Regions from separate parts of the Microbacterium sp. A93 genome, predicted to be linked through region 1. Evidence: riboswitches for the same ligand, from Rfam matches in the RefSeq annotation. Region 1 holds a riboswitch; each other region holds the start of a gene.
The links. Region 1 has a riboswitch for S-adenosylmethionine ahead of ACSU1G_RS04805 (acyl-CoA dehydrogenase family protein). Riboswitches for the same ligand answer to the same signal wherever they lie in the genome.

Region 1 (6,941 bases):
GTGGCGTCCGAGTCCTCGACGACCGGGGTGCCGTGGGTATGGAAGGTCGGGATGGTCTTCATGCCCCAGGCCTGGCCCTTGGAGCGTTCGCCCTGGGACCACGGGATCGGCTTCCAGTCCGGTGCCAGGATCAGGCGGGAGCCCTGGTTGGCCAGCTCGATCCGGTTGCCGCCCGGCTCCCAGACATAGAGGAAGAAGCCCTGCTGGATGGCGTGCTTGTAGGGGCCGTACTCGATGAAGACGCCGTTCTCCAGGAAGATGTCCGCGGCCTTGAGGATGTCCTCGCGGGTGTCCGAGGCGAAGGCGAGGTGGTGCAGGCGCCCGGGGGTGCCCGTCCAGTCGTCGGAGTAGACCATGTCATAGGACTTCTGGCCGAAGGTGAACCAGTGGCCGCCCACGTCGCCGTCATCGAGCTGGATGAACTCGGTGGTGTAGCCGCCCATCACGTTCTCGGTGAACTCGCAGACGGCGGCCATGTCCGAGGTCAGGTAGTTGATGTGGTCCAGGCGGCGGGCGTTGGCGCCGAAACCGGGGAACTTCGCGGCCTGGTTCTTCAGGGCCGGGCGGTCCGAGTCGTCCGCCTCGTACCAGGCGGTGTCGAAGTAGACCTCCATCAGGTGCTGGTCCGGGTTGCGGTACCGGAAGGTGCGGCCGCGACCCATCTCCCCGTCCACCCAGCCCTCGCCCAGGCCGGTGGCCTCGATCCGGGCCACCACGCGCTCGAGGGCCTCGGGGCTCTGGGCGCGCCAGGCGACGCGGCCGACGCCGGCATGCTCCTTGGAGGTGAGCTTGATGGAGTACGACTCGTAGTCATCCCAGCAGTGCAGGTAGGCGGACTCCGCCCCGTTCTCCGTGGTGCGGCCCACCTCGCGCATGGCGAGCAGGTCCTTGAAGAACCAGAGGGACTCCTCGAACTTCGGGGTGTACAGCTCCACCGTGGAGAGGTGGGCGATGTCGCGGATGCGCTCGGTCATGGATGTGCTCCTGTCAGACGCGGTGCTGCTCGGATGGTGAGGGAACGGAGGATGGAACGGGATGCGGTGGGACGGATGTTGAACAAGATTGTCAACAAAATTATAGACAGTTTGGCGCGCTATGGCTACGGTCATAGGTATTCATTCGATGAGTGACCCATTTCACAATCGCAGGAGTCGTCATGAGACCTCGTCATCTCACCGCCGTGTCTGTTCTCGCCGCTGCCGGCCTGGCCCTGACCGCCTGCTCCTCGGGAGCGCCCTCCGGCACCGGGGACACCTCGGTATCAGGCGGCCCTGCCGCAGCGGAGGGTGGGCTGACGCAGGTGACTGTCGGCCTGGTTCCCCTGGCGGCGTCGATCGCCGTGGAATACGGGATCCAGGAGGGCATCTTCGAGAAGCACGGCCTCGAGGTGGAGATCGCCCTGGCCAATGCTGGCGCCGCCATGCTGCCGGCCGTGTCCAACGGGCAGATGGACTTCGGGGTAGGCAATCCCCTGTCCGTCCTCACCGCCGTGGACCAAGGCCTGGACATGAAGATCGTGGCCGGGTACTGCAACTCCGCGGACGAGGGGGAGGACACCTCCGGGGTGGTCACCCGCGTGGACGCCGGGATCAAGGACTACGGTGACCTGGCCGGCAAGACCACCTCCATCAACGCGCTGCGGACCCTCGGAGACCTCACGCTGATGGATCTGGCGGAACAGGGTGGCTCGGACCCGGCAGACGTGAAGTTCGCCGAGATGCCCTTCCAGGACATGCCCGCCCAGCTGGAGCAGGGCAACACGGACGCGATCTGGATCCCGGAGCCCTTCCTGACCAAGGCGCTGGAGGACTCAGACAACGAACTGCTCGGCTACTCGTTCCGCGACTCCATCGAGGGCATGCCCACCATGGTCACCTTCACCTCCGGCGCCTTCGCCGAGGAGAACCCCGAGACGGTCGAACAGTTCCAGGAGGCCATCACGGAGGCGCTGGCGGCCGCGGAGGAGAACAACGACGAGGCCAAGAAGCTGCTGCCGGAGTTCCTGAACCTGCCCGAGGAGGCCGCCATGGCCCTCAAGCTGGACCAGCTCGGTGGTGAGATCCGCGAAGACCAGCTCCACGCGATCGGCCAGCTCGCCGTCAGGTACGACTTCATCGATGCCGAGCCCGACCTCAAGGACATGATCGTCCAGTAGTTCCGCCGGGGGTATGGAAGAATAGGGGGTTGTTCGGACGCCACCTGGGGCAGCAGGCGCGCGTGAACCCCGCGAACCACCACCCGAGGACTTGACGTGAACCACGCTGCCCCTGCCCCGTCCGCCCCCCGTTTCGCCCCCACCGGCACCGGCCTGTACGCGATCTTCACGGCCGTCATGGCCGCGGTGCTCATCCTGTCCAACCTCGGTGCTTCCAAGGGCGTCATGTTCGGACCGATCGTCACGGACGGCGGCTTCTTCCTCTTCCCGCTGGCCTACATCGTGGGGGATGTGGTCTCCGAGGTCTACGGGTTCAAGGCCTCCCGCCGGGCGATCGTGACCACCTTCGCGCTCTCGATCTTCGCGGCGGCCTGCTTCTGGATCATCATCGCCCTGCCCGGTGCCGTGTGGTACGACGGCCAGGACGCACTCGTGCGCACCCTGACCCCCGTGCCGTTGATCGTGCTGGCCTCCCTGCTGGGCTTTTTGATCGGCCAGCTCGCCAACTCCTGGCTGATGGTCCGGATGAAGCGGCGCTCCGGGGAGAAGCTGCTCTTCGGCCGGCTCGCCGCCTCCACCCTGGTGGGCGAGTTCCTGGACACGCTGGTCTTCTGCTCCATCGCCGCCGGCGTCATCGGCATCACGGACCTGCCGACCTTCCTCAACTACGTGCTCGTGGGCTTCGTCTTCAAGTCCGTCGTGGAGATCGTCCTCTCCCCGGTGACCATGTGGGTCATCGGCCGGGTCAAGAAGGCAGAACCCGCCTACAACTCCTGACATCTGGTCCCGCGGCCGGTGAGACTGGTGGACATGGTCCACCCCCAGATGTACGACGACGGCGACCTCCACTTCCAGCGCGTCCGCGCCTTGGCGCTGGCCCTCCCCGAGGCCCGGATGAAGGTCTCCCACGGCCGGCCGGCGTTCTTCACCACCAAGGTCTTCGCGTACTACGGGGCCTCGGTTCAGGCGGAGCGGGCCGTACGGGACGGTGTGGAACTTCCGCCCGGCGGGGAGGCCGGTGACGACTGGGCGGGCTACCTCCAGTACCCCCGGGCCGTGATCGTGAAACCGGAGCCGGCTGACGTCGACTTCCTGGAGCAGGACCCCCGTGCCTTCCGCCCCGCCTATCTCGGCGTGAAGGGGTGGTTCGCGCTCGACCTCTCGCTCCTGGACCCGGAATCGGACCCGGAAGCGGACGCGGGCGGGGCGGGCGAGACGGGGGAGGAGGGCGAGACCGGGGAGGAGGGGTGGGCCGAGGTGGCCGAATGGCTCGAGGCCAGCTACCGGCTCACGGCCCCTGCCCGTTGCGTTCGGGCACTCGACGCCTGACGCCCCGGACCTGATCGGGCGCGTCATCCCCCGTCATACAGGGACAATGGGTGCCGTGCCGGGGCCGAACCGGCACCTCGAGCCGGGTAGATGACGGCGGACCACGGTTCATGACGTCATGATTGGCCGGCCCCGCCCACCTCCATAGTGTTGACCGTGGAATCACGAGATCCGGTGCGAAGCCCTGGCTGGCCGGACGGCAACCCTCTCCCGTAGTGGGGTGCTCCAGGTGATGATTCGGCCTCCCGGCGACCGCCGCGGGGCAAGTACGGCACCACCGCGACAGCGTTCCCGGACCTGAGGGTCTTGGCGACGCCATGCTCCGGACCGCTCGTCTCCGGTGTGCCATGGATGACAGGGATCCCCCATGCCGGACACCACCAGCACCGGAACCACCACCCACCCCACCACCAATCCCACCTCCAACCCCAGCTCCGACGCCGGCCCGGCCGGGCAGCTGCCCACGTTCGAGGAGCTGCGCGCGGCCACCGCACCCTCCGGACCCACCGATGCCCAGCTCGCCGCACACTTCGCCCCGGTCTTCGCGGCCGTCGCGGCGGGGGCCGCCCAGCGCGAGTTGGACCACGAGCTGGCGTTCGCGGCCATCGAGTACCTGCGCGGTGCGGGCTTCACCCGGGTCCGGCTGGGCCGCGAGTACGGAGGCATCGGGGCGAGCCTGCCCCAGTTCGCCGATCTGCTGGTGGACCTGGCCGCCGCGGACCCCAACCTGCCGCAGGCCCTGCACGGGCACTTCATGTTCACCGAGCAACACGAGAACGAGTCCCAGGGCGCCGTCTCCGAGTGGTGGCTGGCCGAGGTGGCCGCGGGCTCGATCTTCGGCAACGCCCTCGTGGAGCTGCCGCCGTCCACGGGCCGGCGCCCCGTGCAATGGATCGACGCCGATCAGGACACCGTGCAGGCGGCCGCCGCCACCGGCACCACGGAGGTCGCCCGGCTCACCGGGGACAAGTTCTACTCCACCGGGGCGATCTTCGCCGACTACCTGTTGGTCTCCTCCGTGCGGCCCGGACAGGACACAGACCAGGAAGAGGCAGGGCCGATCTTCGCGATCGTCGACGCCCGGGATCCCGGCGTGCAGCGGATCGACGACTGGAACGGCTTCGGTCAACGGCTCACCGCCTCCGGCACCACCACGTTCGACCACGTCCCCGTACGTGCCCAGCGCACCCAGGAGTTCAACGTGCCCACCGGCGTCCTGGCGTACACGGTGCTGTGGATCGTGCTGACAGCCACCCAGGCCGGCATCGGGACCACCGCCGTGGGGGAGATCACCGCCTTCGTGAGGGGTCGGCGTCGGACCTATGACCATGCGACGGCCGAGACACCCGCGGTGGACCCGCTGGTGCACCAGGTCGTCGGCTCCGTCTCCGCCAAGGTCTCCGCCGCCCGGCAGATCGTGCGCGGCGCGGCGGCCGTGGTGGAGGAGTCCTACCGCCAGGTCCGCGGGCACACCGACCTGGAGGACCCCGTGGTCGTCCAGGCCCACACCCGCGCCAACATCGCCCTGTCCGAGGCCTCGCTCGTCGTGTCCGAGCTGATCCTGGACGCCACCAACCAGATCTTCGAGACCGGCGGGGCCTCGGCCACGGACGCCTCGAAGCAGCTGCACCAGCACTGGCTCAACGCCCGCACCGTCGCCAGCCACACCCCGTTGATCTACCGCACCCAGGCCATCGGCGCCTTCCGTCTCAACGGGACCATCCCGCCGTTCCACTCCACCGCCCGCAACTCGACTGCAACCACCCCAGGAGCATGATGACTGCCACCACCCTGACCACCCGGACCACCGACGCCGGCACCTCCCGCGGCACCGGCTGGGGCTCCGCCGCCTACCGGGCCGCCCGGGAACGCCTCGCCCCGGTATTCGCCGAGATCGCGGCCAGCGCCGCCCCACGCGAGGCGGACCGCCTCATCGACCGGGGCGCCGTCCGGGCCCTGGCAGCGGCCGGGTTCACCGCCCTGCGGGTCCCGGTGGAGTACGGGGGAGCCGGGCTCACCTTCGCCGAGCAGGCACCGCTGATCCTTCAGCTGGCCGCGGCGGACTCGAACCTCGTCCAGGCGCTGCGGGCGCACCTGATCAACCAGGAGAACGTGCTGGGTCACCCGGACCCGGCCCTGAAGGAGAGGTGGCTGCGCCGCCTCGGCGAGGGGGCCGTCGTCGGGAATGCCGTCACGGAGATCAACAACGCCGTGGGCCAGGGGACCACCACCCTGGTCCAGGATGGGGACGGGACCTGGCGGCTGAACGGGACCAAGTACTACTCCACGGGCACCCTGTACGCGGACTGGATCATCGTGGCCGCGGTGGACGCCGCGGGCGAGGAGATCGCCGCCACGGTGCCCGTGGACGCGGCGGGGGTGACCCTGCTGGACGACTGGGACGGCTTCGGACAGCAGCTGACCGCCTCCGGCACCACGGTGTTCGAGGACACCCCGGTGGCGGCCGAGGAGGTCTACGCCGGGGGACTGGATGACGGCACCCGCGTGGCCACCGGCCAGGCCAGCTGGCAGTTCCTGCACCTGGCGGCCCTGACCGGCATCGGCGAGGCGATCGTGCGGGACGGGGCGGACTACGTGCGCGGTCGGCGCCGCTCCTTCAGCCACGGTGCCGCCGAGCTGCCGCGCGAGGACGCCCAGGTGCTGCAGGTGGTGGGGGAGCTCTCCGCCGCCGCCTTCGGCGCGCGGGCCGCGTTCGACTCCGTCGTCACCGCCCTCGGCGGCATCCTCGAGCGGGAGGCCGCGCTGACGGCGGGCGCACAGCTGCCGGAGCAGGACGTGGACGAGCTGTACGTCCGCGTCTACCAGGCCCAGCAGGTCATCGCGAAGACCGTGCTGGCCGCCGCCACCCAGCTGTTCGAGGTGGGCGGGGCCTCCGCCCTGAGCCAGACGAAACGGCTGGACCGGCACTGGCGCAATGCCCGGGTGCTGGCCAACCACAACCCGCTGATCTACCGGGCCCGGCTGCTCGGTGACTGGGAGGTCAACGGCACCGGGCCGGAGCGCTCCTACCGTGTGGGCTCCGCCCCCGCCGCGTCCTAGAACCACCCGGATCACCGGATCGCCCGGATCACCGAATCACCAAGACTTCCAGGAGAGACCATGAGCACCCATCACAGCCCCCAGCCCCTGCACTTCAACGCCTTCGTCATGAACACCACCAGCCACATCCACCACGGCCAGTGGCGCCGCCCGGATGCCGGCCAGACCGAGTTCACGGACGTCAACACGTGGATCAACCTGGCCCAGACCCTCGAGGCCGCGAAGTTCGACGCCATGTTCTTCGCGGACGTGGTGGGCCACTACGGGGACGCGGACGCGGATTACTCCGTCTACGTCAACGAAGGACTGCAGATCCCCTCCAACGACCCGACCGTGTTGCTCGGCGCGCTGGCCGTGTCCACCGAGCACATCGGCCTGGCGACCACCTCGAACGTGT
Region 2 (6,941 bases), on a different contig from region 1:
GTGCAGGTGCAGGCCAGGAACGCGGGCCTGAGTCTGACCTCTGACCTCCCGGACCGGATGGAGGCGGAGGTGGACCCGGTCAAGATGGGTCAGGTGGTGGACAACCTGCTGTCCAACGCCATCAAGTACACGCCGGACGGCGGTTCCGTCGACGTCTCACTCCGGCAGCTTCCCGGCGTGGACGGCCGCGGGGACTGGGCCGAGCTGACGATCCGGGACACCGGGTTCGGGATGAGCGTGGACGAGCTCGGCCAACTGTTCACGAACTTCTACCGCACCGAGCACGTGCGCAACGCGGCCATCCCCGGCACCGGCCTGGGGCTGGCCATCACCCAGGGCTTCGTCCGGGCCCATGGCGGGGAGATCCTGGTGGACTCGGAGAAGGGTGCGGGGTCCACCTTCACGGTCCGCATCCCGATCGACGGTCCGCCGTCCTGAGGCCCACTCCAACTGAGTAACAGGAATTGGCCCCGTTCCGGCCGGACCCGGCGGATGTCAACCTGTTTGGAGTCAGTGATCGGGTTGGTGTGGTTCCGGTCCAGGGTGATTGATGCCTGACCAGGCCGGTGGCAGGGGCGTGGTCGGGGCCCGGTGGCGGTAGCGCTCGGGGTGGGCCCGATAGTAGTCCTGCTGGGCGCCCTGGCGCCGGTGGTGAGGTTTCACCCAGGTCCCGTCGTGGAGTTGGTCCGGGGTGAACAGGGCGATCCCGCTGTGCCGGTGGGCGGTGTTGTGCCAGACCACGTGCGCATCGACGTAGTCTCGGGCGGCCTGCAGGTCGGTGAAGACCTTGGTGTAGTTCGGCCGGGTCTTCAGAGTTCGGAACTCCGATTCGGAGTACGGGTTGTCGTTGGAGACGTAGGGTCGGTTGTGGGTGAGCTGAACACCGTGGCCGGCCATATGACCTGCCAGGGCGTTTGAGCGCATCGCAGCCCCGTTGTCGGCGTGGAGGTAGTCCGGGGCGGTGCCGGCGGCAGCGAAGGCCGCAGCGAACATGTCCACGGCCAGCACATCGGCCTCGCGGTCCTCGACCCGGTAGCCCACCATCTTGCGGGAGAAGATGTCGATCACCGAGTACACCTTGAACACCTGGCAGCTGTAGGGGCCCTTGAAGTCGGTGAATCGCCCTGGGTCTGATGGAGACTCGTTCTATTGGATTCCAACCAAGGTCTGGTCGGTCCGGTTTGTAGCGTAGAGCGTTTCCTCGAACTCTGCTGGGGGCACGTCATCTAGGTAGCCGTGCAGGCGGGTGTTGCTGTGCCAGTGGACCCAGCTGAGGGTGGCGAGCTCGATGTCCTCGACAGTTTCCAGGGCCGTCCTTCACGGGCCGGACCACGGATCAGTTCGGCCCTGTAGTAACCGTTCACCGTCTCGGCCAGGGCACTGTCATAGCTGTCGCCGACGGTGCCGATCGAGGGCACCGCCCCGATCTCAGCGAGGCGTTCGCCGTAGCGGATGGATGTGTATTGGGCGAATTCAACCGATCGTCGCAACACCCTGATTTCGGAGGTGTTGGTGGGACGGCCCGCAGGACGCAGCGCCACCGGCGCCGCGTGCACGAGCTGTACTCGCTGGCCGAGACCGTCTCCCAGGCGCAGATGGCCGCCTCCGCACTGGAACTGGGCGCACCGGCCTGGTTGTACGACGGTGAGGACGGCCGCGCCTGGCACCGCGAGATCGTGGCCTTGAGCCACTATGCATCCTGGGCCGTCAGTGCCTATGGTGGGACTGGCACCGGCGGGTGGGAGACCGCCGGCCCTCATTTCTGACGCCTTCCACCACGAATTCCCTGGCCAGTCGATGGGTAGAGGTCCCCACCTCCACCGGTGGCGGGCGCGTGGCGCGCTCCCTAGCGTGGACGGCATGTGGAGGAATGCCGAGAACGCCCGAGGTGGAGTGACCGTCCTGGACGGCGCTCCGGCGGAATCCACCACCCTCCTCGGCTCGGTGTGCGGCCTGATCGAGGTGCCCGCCGGCGTACGAGTGGACGTCCACGGGCTGCTCGAGGATGCCGTGGTCACCGGCTCCGGCACCGTCCGCGTCAGCGGGCTGATCGCGGACCTGGTTCAGCTGGGTGCGGGCGAGGTGCTCGCCAGCGTCGGCTCCGTCCTGGCCCCGCGTGAGGCCGAGGGGCCGTGGCGCGTGCTGCAGCACTGTGGCACCTGGGCTGAGGCGTGCGAGCTGGTCTTCCCGACGCCGGCCGTGGACTCCGCCGCCGCCCTCGCCTCCGGTCTCGGCGCCGGTGAGCTGGCCGCCGGTCTCGACTGGTATCCCGTTCCCCGCAGCTGATGCCCGACCGGCGCGGACCGCCGCGTTACTCCGCGACGGTCCGGACGCCTCTGGACGTCAGACGAGGACGGTGGCGGTCTTCCACAGTCGCCGGGTCGCCAGGGCGGCACCGGCGGCCAGGGATTCGAGCTTGGCGACGGCGATCTGCGGGTGCACCCTGCCACCCAGGCCGCAATCGGTGGAGGCGATGACGTGATCGCGGCCGACCAGCTTCGCGAACCGTTCGATGCGGTCTGCCACGAGCTCGGGGTGCTCCACCACATTGGTGGCGTGGGAGACCACGCCGGGGATGATCGACTTGCCCTCCGGCAACACCGTGTCCTCCCACACCCGCCATTCATGCTCATGCCGGACGTTTCCGGCCTCGAAGGAATAGGCCCCGGCATTGACCTGCAGAACGGTGTCCACGATGTCCTTGAAGGGGATGTCCGTGGTGTGCGGTCCGTGCCAGGATCCCCAGCACACGTGCAGCCGGATCTTCTCCTGCGGAATGCCGCGCAGTGCCCAGTTGGTGGCTTCGACGCGGACCTTCAGGAACGCCAGGTAGTCCTGAAGCGAGGGCTCCGGATTGATCTGGTCCCAGCTCTCAGCCAACGAGGGGTCGTCCAGCTGGACGGTCAGGCCGGCCTCCACGATGGCCAGGTATTCCTCGCGCATGGCCTCCGCCGAGGCCCACACGAGTTCCTCCTCGGTCCGGTAGTACTCGTTGCCGATGCGGGCACAGGAGCCGGGTGACACGGCGGCCAGGAACCCTTCCTCCACCCCGGCTCGGGTCAGGGCGCCCTGGAGGTTGGTGACGTCGGAGCGCACCTGGTCGTGGCCGGTGTAGGTCAGCGGGGCCACGACCTTCGGCTGGGACACCGGTTTGCGGCCCGTGAGCACGCCACCGTTGGGGTCGCTGTAGGCCTCGCGGAACCTCGTCCAATCCCGGCGGTCCGGAAAGGATGTCAGGACGATGTTGCCGGGGGAGGATCGGTGGACCTCCGCCTCGGCCCAGCGGTCCTTGTCGCCTTGCTGCAAGCCGCCGAGCCGGGAGAACGAGTAATTCCACCAGGCGCCATAGTCCACGTCATGGGACATCTCGTGCCCGTACTCGCCGTCGTTCGGGATGTCGATGCCGAGCTTCTGCTGGCGTTGGACGATGTCCACCACGGAGGCCTCGAGTAGACCGCGGAACTCGTCGGTGAACCCGTCCGCCTCACGGGCCGCGTTGGCAGCGAGGAGTTCGGGGGTTCGAGGGAGCGATCCCGTGTGGGTCGTGCGGATGTGATCGGAATTCAAGGACATGGCAAAGCCACCTTTCCATCGGTCCTGGCAGTAGCACCGTTCCCGTGATGCGCATCGGATCACAGAAGAGATCCGTGGCGGGGGCGGTTGCTGCGACGTCAACGAGCCAGGTCTCTCGGTCGCTCCGGATGGGACACCACCAGGACTACCAGCGCCGGCGGTGTCCCTACGAGCCGGCGGAGCCACGGGTCCTCCGTCCCGTCACACGTCGACATCTGGACGGAACCGGTGCCTGCTGCCGTCGTCACATGACGCATCCGTGTCGACTCATTCGGCTCGGGCGCCGGAGCCACCTCCCCGCGGGACCTCACTGGCAGCCGATCATTGAAGATGACGGGGCCGGGGGCGAAGATGACAACGCCGGCCGGGTGTCCTGCCGCGTCATAGACTGGACGGTCAGAAGGACCGGTCGCTTCAGGAAGAGGGCATTCACATGCGTTGCTGGATCCCCGCACCGATGCCGGGCACTGCGGTGCACACTGGCAGAGCTACTGGTGATGGAGGCCATCCGCGTGGCTGAGAAGAGCGCCGCCGAGCTCGCAACATTGCTGAGCGCGCGTGACTCGCGGGGTATTGCCGCGGAGGTTCGAGATCTGATCACCTCGGGCCAGATGATTCCCGGAAGCAGGCTGCCCACCGTCCGCGCCGTGGCCACGGAGTTGTCGGTCAGCGTGGGCACGGTCGCCAAGGCCTGGTCGATCCTGCGGGATGAGTCGTTGGTCGATACCCGGCAACGTGGAGGAACGCTGGTGTCAGCGCTGGCTGGCACACGCCCCGGCGATGCTGATCCCGTGGCCTGGTCTGACGTGGATTTCCTGTTCTGCAGCCCAGATCCGGAGCTGTTGCCGTCCTTGGAGGGCGCCGTCTTCTCAGCACTGTCCATGCCGCACTTCAACGAGTGGGGACGCGAGTACATTGTGCCGAACCTGCATCGGGTCGTGGCGCGGCACTGGCCCTTCGAGGCCACCGGGTGGATGACGGCCGGCGGTGGTACCGAGGGATTGTGGCTGGCCACCCGGGCGGCGGTGGGCGAGGGCAGCGTGGTTGCCTGCGAAGAGCCGGTGGCTCCCGGCTTTTTGGCCGGGTTGCGCGAACAGGGCCTGACCGTGATCGGGATCCCGGTGGACGACGACGGCCCGGACCCCTCGGCCGTGCGTGCTGCGGTCGACGCCGGAGCTGCAGCGCTGGTGCTCTCGCCCGGGGGGCCGTTCTCAGACCGGCATGTGCTCAGTGCTGACCGCGCCGCGGAGCTGGCCGAGCTGCTGGCCTCGACGTCGGTCAACATCGTGGAGAACGACGTTCTGGGTCCGCTCTCGCCCGAGCCGGTGCGCTCGCTCGGCGGGCATCTGCCCCACCAGACGATTCGGGTCGAAGAGTACTGCCGGGCCTTCGGCATCGACCTGCGGACCTCGGTGATCGGCGGAGACGGCGCCCTGGTGGATGCCGCCATCCACCATCGCAGCGGGGGAGTGGCGTCCAACAGCCGCCTGCTGCAGAACGCACTGGCCACCTTGCTGAGCGAGCCGGCCACCAGGCGGCTGATCGATGCAGCTCGGCAGCGCTACGCGCTGCGACGCCAGCAGGCGCTGGAGGCGTTCGCTTCCACGGGGATGACCGTGCACAGCGGCCCGGGCAGCTGGGCGCTCTGGGCGGACGTCCACGATGAACGTGCCGCTGCGCTGGCTTTGGGCGGGCACGGAATCGTCACCGATGTCAGCGAGAACTCCTACGTCGGCGACGCCTCCCCACGCCGACAGCGGCTGCGCCTGTCCATCGCGCAGATGCCGGAACGGCGGCAGCGACTCGACGAACTGGCCGGGCTGGTGGCCGCGGCCAGCACTGGAGTCCTCGCTCCGATCTTCCCTTGAGCCGCCCCGCCGCCTGACCAGCCTCAGACGGCGGCGGGTGCCCGCTCGACCAGCGGAAACACTTCGCGTGCGACGCGCTCCAGCTCAGATTCCAGTGGGGAGGACTGAATCAACAGCAAGGTCAGTCCGGCGTCCTGGTACGCGCGGATCTTCTCTGCCACCTGCTCGGCCGTTCCCACCAGATTCGGCCGCAGCCCACGGGTGCCGACGGCGTACTCCCGGGCGGACACCGCTACGTCCAGCGCCGAGTTGGCCGTGAACTCCTGGAAGGAGGCGTAGCCGGGGGAACCCGGGTCCACGGTCGTGATCCGCTTGAGCTCGCGCTGTGCCTCGGCTTCTGTATCGCGGACGATGACGTAGGCGGACATGGCGAACTCCTGGAAGGCAGGACGGTTCTTGGACGCGCGCAATCTGTTGATGTCCCGAACCTTCTCCGCGATCTCCGCCACGGTGCCGCCGTGCATGGCGTAGGCGTTCGCGAAAGTGGTGATCGCCTCGCGTCCGGTGGGGGACTCACCACCGGCGAAGACACTTAGCGGGGCGCTCAGCTTCGGCTCCACGATCGTCTCCTCCAGATCGAAGAACCGCCCGTGATAGCTGAACGGACTGGTTCCCAAGGCCCCGGTGAGCGCTTCCACGAATTCGGTGGCTTGCTCATAACGGTCATCGTGGGCGGGGAACGTCCCGCCGAACTGCTTCGCCTCCTCCGCCCACCACGCGGCGACGACGTTGAGGCATAGCCGACCCGGCGCGATGGAGTCCAGGGTGGAGATTCGCTTGGCCGCCACCGCGGGAAGATGATAACCGGGACGAATAGCCGTCATGACGCGGAGCCGGTCCGTCACCGCCAGCACTGCCGAGGTCAGGGCCCACGCCTCCAGGCTCGGCGACTCGATGCCCTTGCGGTCGTTGAGGTACAGCTCGGGGATCAGCGTGGTGTGGTATCCCAGCCGATCCGCGGTGAGCGATAGCGAGCGAATGGTCTCCCAGGTGGCCGGCATGCCCTCATCGCCGACGTTGCGCAGGAACCCACCGTAGACCGGTGTCCAGTATCCGAAGTGCATGAGTTGTGTCCTTTCTCGGGAATGGTGTCAGGCCAGTGCAGTGTCAGGATCAGAAATCGGTCATCGGCCGTGGGGTTCGGGAGGCTCGGCCAGCGCCTGGTCCAGGTCCGCCAACAGGTCCTCGTGATCTTCCAACCCGATCGACAGCCGAATCGTGGAACGAGAGAATCCCGCGCGGTTCAGTTGCTCGTCAGTGAAGTGCGAGTGCGTGGTGGTTGAGGGGTGGATCACCAGCGAACGGACATCGCCGATGTTGGCGGCTAGGGTGAACAGCTCAAGTCCGTCGACGACGCCGGGCACCGCGGCCTCGTCGGCGACGTCAAAGGAGAGCACACCGGGCCACCCGTGCTTCAGGTAGTGCTCCGCTCGTTCGCGCCCGGCGCCGGCTTCGGCCAGCGGGTGGTGCACGCGAGAGACCCGCGGGTGCTGCACCAAG
Region 3 (6,941 bases), on a different contig from region 1:
GGCGCGATGGTGCTGGAGACGCTCAACGTGCCCCATGACCTGGTGCCCTTCGAGCCCAAACCCGCGGTGCACCAGAGCTGGCGTCAGGCCCGGACCGAGGACGTGCACTGGGCCCGAGAGCACCTCATGCCCTGGGTGCTGCGCCGGTTGCGGCGCCAGTCCTCCGGAGACGGCCTGGCAGCCAAGCGCCCCCTGGCCGAGCCCATGTTCGGTCATCCGATGGTCCAGGGCACCGACCCTGGCGAGTAGAGGACCGGCGGCGGGCACTGCCATGACGCGGGAAGCGGTGGGATAATTTCCAGCGGAGGGAATCGTTTCGAGATGGGGTCTCCGCACTCGAGGTGGGGACCAGGAGGTCATCATCATGCCCCCGACTGCAGATGTCCGGTCCCTCCCGGCAGCGGTCTTGCGGACACTGGGCGAGAGCCCGGTCGCGGACCGTCTGGCCGCAGCCCAGCGGTTCGCCTACGGGCCGATCCTCAGGTGGGTGCGCCACAGTCCCTTCCGCACCGATGTCCTCGGCCACTCCGTACACCCGCCACTCACCGATATCACGCTCGGCAGCTGGATGGGTGCTTCCATCCTCGATCTGGCCGGGGGGAGCCAGTCCCGGCAGGCCGCCACGCTGCTGGTCACGACCGGTGTGCTGGCGGCGGTGCCCACGGCTCTCGCCGGCGCGGCAGACTGGGCGGAGACCAAGGGTCCGGAGCACCGGATCGGTGCCGTCCATGCGCTGGGGACCGATGCCGCGCTCTTCCTGTTCGCGGGCTCCCTCGTGGCGCGCCTCCGGGGGCGCCACGCTTGGGGGGCTGGTCTGGCGGCCGGCGGAAACGCCGTCGCGTCAGCGGCCGGATTCCTCGGCGGACACCTGGCACTGGCCCAGGGCACCGCTCGCCGCACCCGGCCGGCCCCGCTCGAGTCCTGACCGACATCCATCCCGTCCTGCGGCCGGACGGCGTGTTCCTGGTGGTCGTTCTTCAGGCGGGGATCCAGGGCCGGGAGCATGGGCGGGGAACCCGGGCGGGGATCCAGGGCCGGGAGCATGGGCGGGGAACCCGGGCGGGGAACCCGGGCGGGGAACCCGGGCGGGGAACCTGGTGGAGGACATCAACGACCACACTGATCCTGCCCAGCCACAGTGATTATTGCTGTGGCAGGGCAGGATGGGTGTGGCTGGGCAGGATCGGTGTGGCTAGAGCCCCAGGATTCGCGTCATGTCCGCGGCCACCTGGTCCAGATCCGTCAGGAAGCCGTCGTGGCCGATCGGCGAGTCGATCATGTAGACCGGGACCTCGCCGGGCAGCTGCCGCGCCAGCTCCTGGGACTGGCCCGGGAAATACAGGCGGTCCGACTCCACAGCCGCGATGAACGGCGCAGCGGTGATCCGGGCCAGCACCTCGGCCTCGGTGCCACGGCCTCGGGAAACGTCATGGCTCATGAGTGCCTCGGTCAGCACGAGGTAGCTGTTGGCGTCGAAGCGCTTGACGAGCTTGGCCGCCTGGTAGTCCAGGTAGGACTCCACCTGATAGCGCCCCAGCCGCCGCAGCGACTGCCCGAAGGGGTCCTCCTCGGCCTGGGCGCCGCGGCCGAAGCGGCCGTCCATGTCCGGTTGGGACCGGTAGGTGATGTGCGCGATCTTGCGGGCGATGCCCAGGCCGCCGTCCGGCGTCGGGCCCGGGTAGTAGTCCCCGCCGCGGAAGTTGGCGTCCAGCGTGATGGACTGGATCTGGGCCTGGGCGAAGGCGATCTGCTCGGCGGTGGAGTGCGCGCCGCAGGCGATGACGGCCATGCCGGCCACGCGCTCCGGGTAGGTGGCGGCCCACTCCAGGGCGCGGGCCCCGCCCATGGAGCCGCCGACCACGGCCTGCCAGCGGTGGATGCCCAGGGCGTCGGCCAACCGGGCCTCGGCGTGCACCGAGTCACGGATGGTGGTGAACGGGAACCGCGAACCCCACGGGGTCCCGTCCGGGTCCAGCGACGACGGGCCGGTGGTCCCGTAGCAGCCGCCCACGATGTTGGGGGCCACCACGAACCACCGGTCCGTGTCGATGGCGCAGCCGGGCCCGACGATGCCCTCCCACCAGCCCTCCTCCGGGAGGGCGTCGGAGGAGGCCACGTGCGTGGATCCCGTCAGGGCGTGCAGCACCAGCACGGCGTTCGAGCCCGTGGCATTGAGCGTGCCCCATGTCTCGTAGGCCAGTTCCACCTCGGGCAGGTGGCCGCCGGTCTCGAAGTCCAGGGCACCGATGCGCTGGGTGTGCAGGCCCCCCTCGGGGAGGGCCGTGGCCGCGTGCTGGGCGGTGATGGCGGTCATGCTGTCGACTCCGTCCCTAGGCACTCACGTCGGCAGCGGCGAAGCCGTTGTCGAGGTCGGCGAGGATGTCCTCGATGCTCTCCACGCCCACGGACAGCCGCACCAGGCCGGGCGTGACGCCGGCGGCGCGCTGCTCGGCCTCGTTCAGCTGGGAGTGCGTGGTGGAGGCGGGGTGGATGACCAGCGAGCGGACGTCGCCGATGTTGGCCACGTGATGGTGCAGGCTCAGCGCGTCCACGAACCGGGCGCCGGCCTCGCGGCCGCCGACGATTTCGAACGACACGAACCCGGCGGGGCCGGCGGGTAGGTACTGCTGGGCCCGCTCATACCAAGGGCTGGAGGGCAGGCCCGGGAAGATCACGGACTCGACCAGGGCGTGGCCGTCCAGGTACTCGGCCACCCGGCGGGCGTTGGACACATGTCGCTCCATGCGCAGGGAGAGCGTCTCCAGGCCCAGGTTCAGCAGGAACGCGTTGAAGGGGCTGATGGCACTGCCGAAGTCCCGCAGCAGCTGCACGCGGGCCTTGAGCACGAAGGCGAGGTTGGCCCCGAGGATGCCGTCCACACCGAGGTCCCGGGCGAAGACGATGCCGTTGTAGGACTCGTCCGGGGTGTTGAACCCGGGGAACTTCTCCGGCTGCGTGGCGAAGTCGAAGGTGCCGCCGTCCACGATCACCCCGGCCATGGCCGCGGCGTGACCGCCGAGGTACTTGGTGGCCGAGTGCACCACGATGTCCGCGCCGTGCTCGATGGGACGCAGCAGGTACGGGGTGGCCAGGGTGTTGTCCACGATCAACGGCAACCCGGCCGCGTGGGCCACGTCCGCGATGGCGCGGATGTCCAGCACGTCCCCGCGCGGGTTGCCCAGGGTCTCGCCGAACAGGGCCTTGGTGTTGTCCCGGATGGCGCCCTTCCACTCGTCCAGGTTGTCCGGGTCCTGCACGAACGTGGTGGTGACTCCGATCCTGGCCAGGGTGTGTTTGAAGAGGTTCTGGGTTCCGCCGTAGAGGGAGGCGGAGACCACGAGGTGGTCCCCGGCGCCGGCCACGTTGAGGATGGACACGGTGGTGGCCGCCTGGCCCGAGGCGAGCAGCAGGGCGCCCACGCCGCCCTCGAGTGCGGCGATCTTGCCCTCCACCGCCTCCTGGGTCGGGTTGCCGATGCGCGTGTAGATGGGGCCCAGATCCTTCAGCGCGAAGCGGTCCGCCGCGACCTCGGCGGACGGGAAGTCGAAGGAGTTGGACTGGATGATCGGCAGCACGGTGGCGCCGTAGGGGTTCTCCTGCGGGATGCCGGCGTGGATCTGCCGGGTCTCGAAGCCCCAGGCGCTGGCATCGGTGGCGTCCGTGGCCGGGGTGGTGGGGGTGTCAGTCAAGTGACGGCTCCTGTCAATCCAGGGCCACCCGCGGGTGCCAGCGGGCGTGATCCGTCAACCCGCTGCGCCGAGGTGGCCGCGCTTGCAGATGCCGGTCGGCACCTGCCTGGTCCTCACCCGGGGCACCCCACCGCGAGCTGGAGGGTTGCCGGCCAGCAAGCCGGGGCTTGATGCTGGCACTCATGACCTCAATCCAGTGTGCCAGATCGGCCCGGACGATTCATCCCCCTACGTCGCAGAGCGACATCAGGGCGACATCAGGGCGACTCGGGGATGAAACCAGGCCAGGGCTGTGAGGTGCGCCACGTTTCAAGTGAGGTTAACCTAACCTGTCCGAGGCCTAAGAAAGTGCGACGATATGCACATGATGCGCTTGGATCACGTCTCGTACGCCGTTGGACCCGAAGAAGGCCTTGCCGCCACGGTGGCCCGTCTCGCCGATGCCCTGGGCATCGAGCGGGTCAAGGGCGGTGTACACCCCCGCTTCGGCACCCGCAACGCGATCTTCCCGCTGCGCAACCGCCAGTACCTCGAGGTCGTTGAGGTCCTGGACCACCCCTCCTCCGTGAAGGCCCCGTTCGGTCAGGCCGTCCGCGCCCGCTCCGAGATGGGCGGCGGCTGGATGGGCTGGTGCGTGGCGGTGGATGACCTCGCCCCGTTCGAGGAACGCCTAGAGCGCCAGTCCGTGCCCGGCAACCGGAAGTTCCCGGACGGCCGCGAGCTGACCTGGCGCCAGATCGGCATCAAGGGTCTCATCGCGGATCCGCAGGTGCCCTACCTGTTGCGCTGGGATGACCACACTGAGGAACTGCACCCCTCCCAGGCCGCCGAGCCCCAGGCCGAGCTGTCCTCGATCACCATCGCCGGCTCCCGGGACCGCGTCCGCGATTGGCTGGGCATGTCCGATCCGGAGGAGATGGTCGGGGACCTCAACGTGGTCTTCGAATCCCCCTCCGGCACCCCGGGCCTGCTCGAGGTCACCTTCGAGACCCCCCAGGGCACCGTCACGCTCTAAAAACCTTTCGTTTTCAGTCGAGTCGGGGGGGGGGGGGGGGGGGGGGGAAAAAACCCCCCCCCCCCGACTCGACTGAAAGCCGGGGGTGAGAACGGATCAGGTCCCGAACAGGCCGGCCGCCGCCAGGAGCGGGTAGGCCACGAATCCTGCGGCGTCCAGCAGGAAGTGCGCCACCACCAGCGGCATCACCCGCCGGTACCTGAGGTAGAACGCCCCGAAGACCAGCCCCATCAGCAGGTTGCCGATACCCGGCCCCACCCCCTGATACAGGTGGTACGCGCCGCGCAGCACCGCACAGAGCACCACCACGGCGGTGGGATTCAGGGGAACGACGGCGCCACTCACCCAGCTGCGCAGCCCACCTTTCGCTCCGGTCGGGTCGACGGATGTACTGACGGGCAGGACCGGCTGCGCCCCGGCCCGCAGCTGCTGCAGGTAGCCGAGCCGGTCGAACAGCCAGGCCACCACGATCACCTCCTCCAGCAGTCCGTGGCGCAGCGCGGAGAACAGCAGCACCGGGGTGGTCCACCAGTACTCGTTCAGCGCACTGCCGACGATCGCCGTGGTGAGCCCCGCGGCCCGGCCGGCCGCGTAGACGGCCACGGTGCCCAGGCCCATGGCGAGGAACAACCCGATCCCCCACGCCGCGTCCCGGCCCGGACGCCGGAAGTCCAGGCCGAAGGCACGGAACGGGTCGCGCCCACGGATCCACACCAGGTGCAGCACCAGCAGCACCGGCACCAGGGCGAAGCCGATGTCCAGCAGCTGATAGGTCAGGTCGAAGAACTGCCGGTCATCCAGCGCCGGGTTCAGGGTGGTGGTCTGTCCGGACAGGGGCGCCTGCGTCCACTTGTCGATCAGGTTGACGAGCGCGTAGACGGCCGAGCGGCCCAGGGACAGCGCCAGCACGATCACGATCTCCCAGCGGACGGTGCGGGCCGAGGGCGGGACGGTCTGGGCGGGCGGGGATGGCCGGGCGGTGGTGGTCACCGCACCAGTGTAGGAACCCCTGCTGGCCGGCAACCCCACCCGGCCGCGCTAGCGTGGATCCATGACCTCCGCCCCGAGCCCCGACGACGTCGCCACCGCCCGGGCGGGCGGTGGCCACGGAGGCCTCGTGGCGCGCCGGGCCCATCCGGTGAGCGGCCGGCGCAGGGCCCGGGATCCGTGGCCGCGGCTGCGGGAGGCGGTGCTGCTGGAGGCGCTCCAGGCCGGAGGGAAGGTGCTGGACGCGGGCCAGCGGCAGACCGTGCGGCTGCTGACCGGAGGATCCGGCACGGTGGGCCGCGGGGTGTACCTGCACGGCGGGGTCGGGCGGGGCAAGACCTGGATCGCCGGCCAGTTCTTCAACGCCCTCGAGGTGCCGAAGATCCGGCTGCACATGCACGCGCTGCTGGGCCAGGTGAACCAGGTGGTGGCCACGGCCCAGGCCGGGACCCCGATCGGGATCGACGACGCGGTGCAGCACCTCATCGGCGACGCGCGGCTCGTGTTCATCGACGAGTTCCACGTGCATGATGTGGGCGACGCCATGCTGTTGCGCCGCGTGGTGCCGGGGCTGCTGGCCCTGGACGCCGGGTTGCTGCTGACCTCGAACTACCCGGCGGCCGAGCTGCTGCCCAACCCGCTGTTCCACCACACGATGGCCCCCGTGATCGAGATGATCCAGTCACACCTGCGCCAGTGGCGGATCCCGGACGGCGTGGACTATCGGCCGCTGAACGCCGGGACCGGAGGTTTCGCCGCCGGCTCCTGGACGACGGCGGCCGGTGCGGCGGGAGCGGACGCCGCCGGGCCGGCGTCGGTCCCGGTGGGGTTCAGTGGGACCCGCTCCCTCGAGGTGACCGCCGCCGATCCGGTCACCGGGGAGCTGGTGGCGAGTTTCGCGCAGCTGTGCGAGGCGCCCGTGTCCGTGCAGGACTACCTCGGCCTGACGCGGACGTTCTCGTACTGGACGCTCACGGAGGTACCGGGGCCCGAGGAGATCGGCCCGCAGGCGTTCCAGCGCCTCGCCTTCCTGGTGGACGTGTTGGTGGATGCGGACCTGCGGTTGGACGTGACGGCGTCCATGCCGCTGGACGAGTGGGCGCGGGCCGAGCGGCTACCGCGGGATTCCGGCCGGTTCCTGAGCCGGCTCAGCCTGCTGGGGTGACCGGAGCCCTACACGAGGTCCCTGGGGATGCGCCGATGCCAACTCTGTGAATACACGCGGGGGTCCCCCCGCTGGGCGTCCAGCT

Region 2: linked by a shared signal. The riboswitch ahead of ACSU1G_RS16170 (cobalamin-independent methionine synthase II family protein) and the one ahead of ACSU1G_RS04805 (acyl-CoA dehydrogenase family protein) in region 1 are both predicted to bind S-adenosylmethionine.
Region 3: linked by a shared signal. The riboswitch ahead of ACSU1G_RS19735 (O-acetylhomoserine aminocarboxypropyltransferase/cysteine synthase family protein) and the one ahead of ACSU1G_RS04805 (acyl-CoA dehydrogenase family protein) in region 1 are both predicted to bind S-adenosylmethionine.

Annotation. Positions count from the first base shown of each region.
Region 1 is NZ_JBPXMT010000002.1:112,162-119,102, reverse strand. It holds gene ACSU1G_RS04825 (VOC family protein) at 1-974, opposite strand, end outside; gene ACSU1G_RS04820 (ABC transporter substrate-binding protein) at 1,157-2,155, shown strand; gene ACSU1G_RS04815 (queuosine precursor transporter) at 2,252-2,932, shown strand; gene ACSU1G_RS04810 (MmcQ/YjbR family DNA-binding protein) at 2,966-3,484, shown strand; SAM riboswitch class IV at 3,645-3,759, shown strand; gene ACSU1G_RS04805 (acyl-CoA dehydrogenase family protein) at 3,852-5,261, shown strand; gene ACSU1G_RS04800 (acyl-CoA dehydrogenase family protein) at 5,261-6,544, shown strand; gene ACSU1G_RS04795 (LLM class flavin-dependent oxidoreductase) at 6,605-6,941, shown strand, end outside.
Region 2 is NZ_JBPXMT010000006.1:101,937-108,877, forward strand. It holds gene ACSU1G_RS16145 (sensor histidine kinase) at 1-438, shown strand, start outside; gene ACSU1G_RS16150 (transposase) at 511-1,086, opposite strand; partial or broken gene ACSU1G_RS16155 (IS3 family transposase) at 1,147-1,469, opposite strand; gene ACSU1G_RS16160 (hypothetical protein) at 1,551-1,766, shown strand; gene ACSU1G_RS16165 (hypothetical protein) at 1,861-2,286, shown strand; gene ACSU1G_RS16170 (cobalamin-independent methionine synthase II family protein) at 2,344-3,573, opposite strand; SAM riboswitch class I at 3,586-3,708, opposite strand; gene ACSU1G_RS16175 (GntR family transcriptional regulator) at 4,086-5,441, shown strand; gene ACSU1G_RS16180 (LLM class flavin-dependent oxidoreductase) at 5,465-6,505, opposite strand; gene ACSU1G_RS16185 (O-acetylhomoserine aminocarboxypropyltransferase/cysteine synthase family protein) at 6,566-6,941, opposite strand, start outside.
Region 3 is NZ_JBPXMT010000008.1:47,187-54,127, forward strand. It holds partial or broken gene ACSU1G_RS19720 (SGNH/GDSL hydrolase family protein) at 1-249, shown strand, start outside; gene ACSU1G_RS19725 (DUF2231 domain-containing protein) at 365-925, shown strand; gene metX (homoserine O-acetyltransferase MetX) at 1,193-2,314, opposite strand; gene ACSU1G_RS19735 (O-acetylhomoserine aminocarboxypropyltransferase/cysteine synthase family protein) at 2,331-3,689, opposite strand; SAM riboswitch class IV at 3,763-3,877, opposite strand; gene ACSU1G_RS19740 (VOC family protein) at 4,048-4,704, shown strand; gene ACSU1G_RS19745 (CPBP family intramembrane glutamic endopeptidase) at 4,801-5,694, opposite strand; gene zapE (cell division protein ZapE) at 5,756-6,856, shown strand; gene ACSU1G_RS19755 (hypothetical protein) at 6,865-6,941, opposite strand, start outside.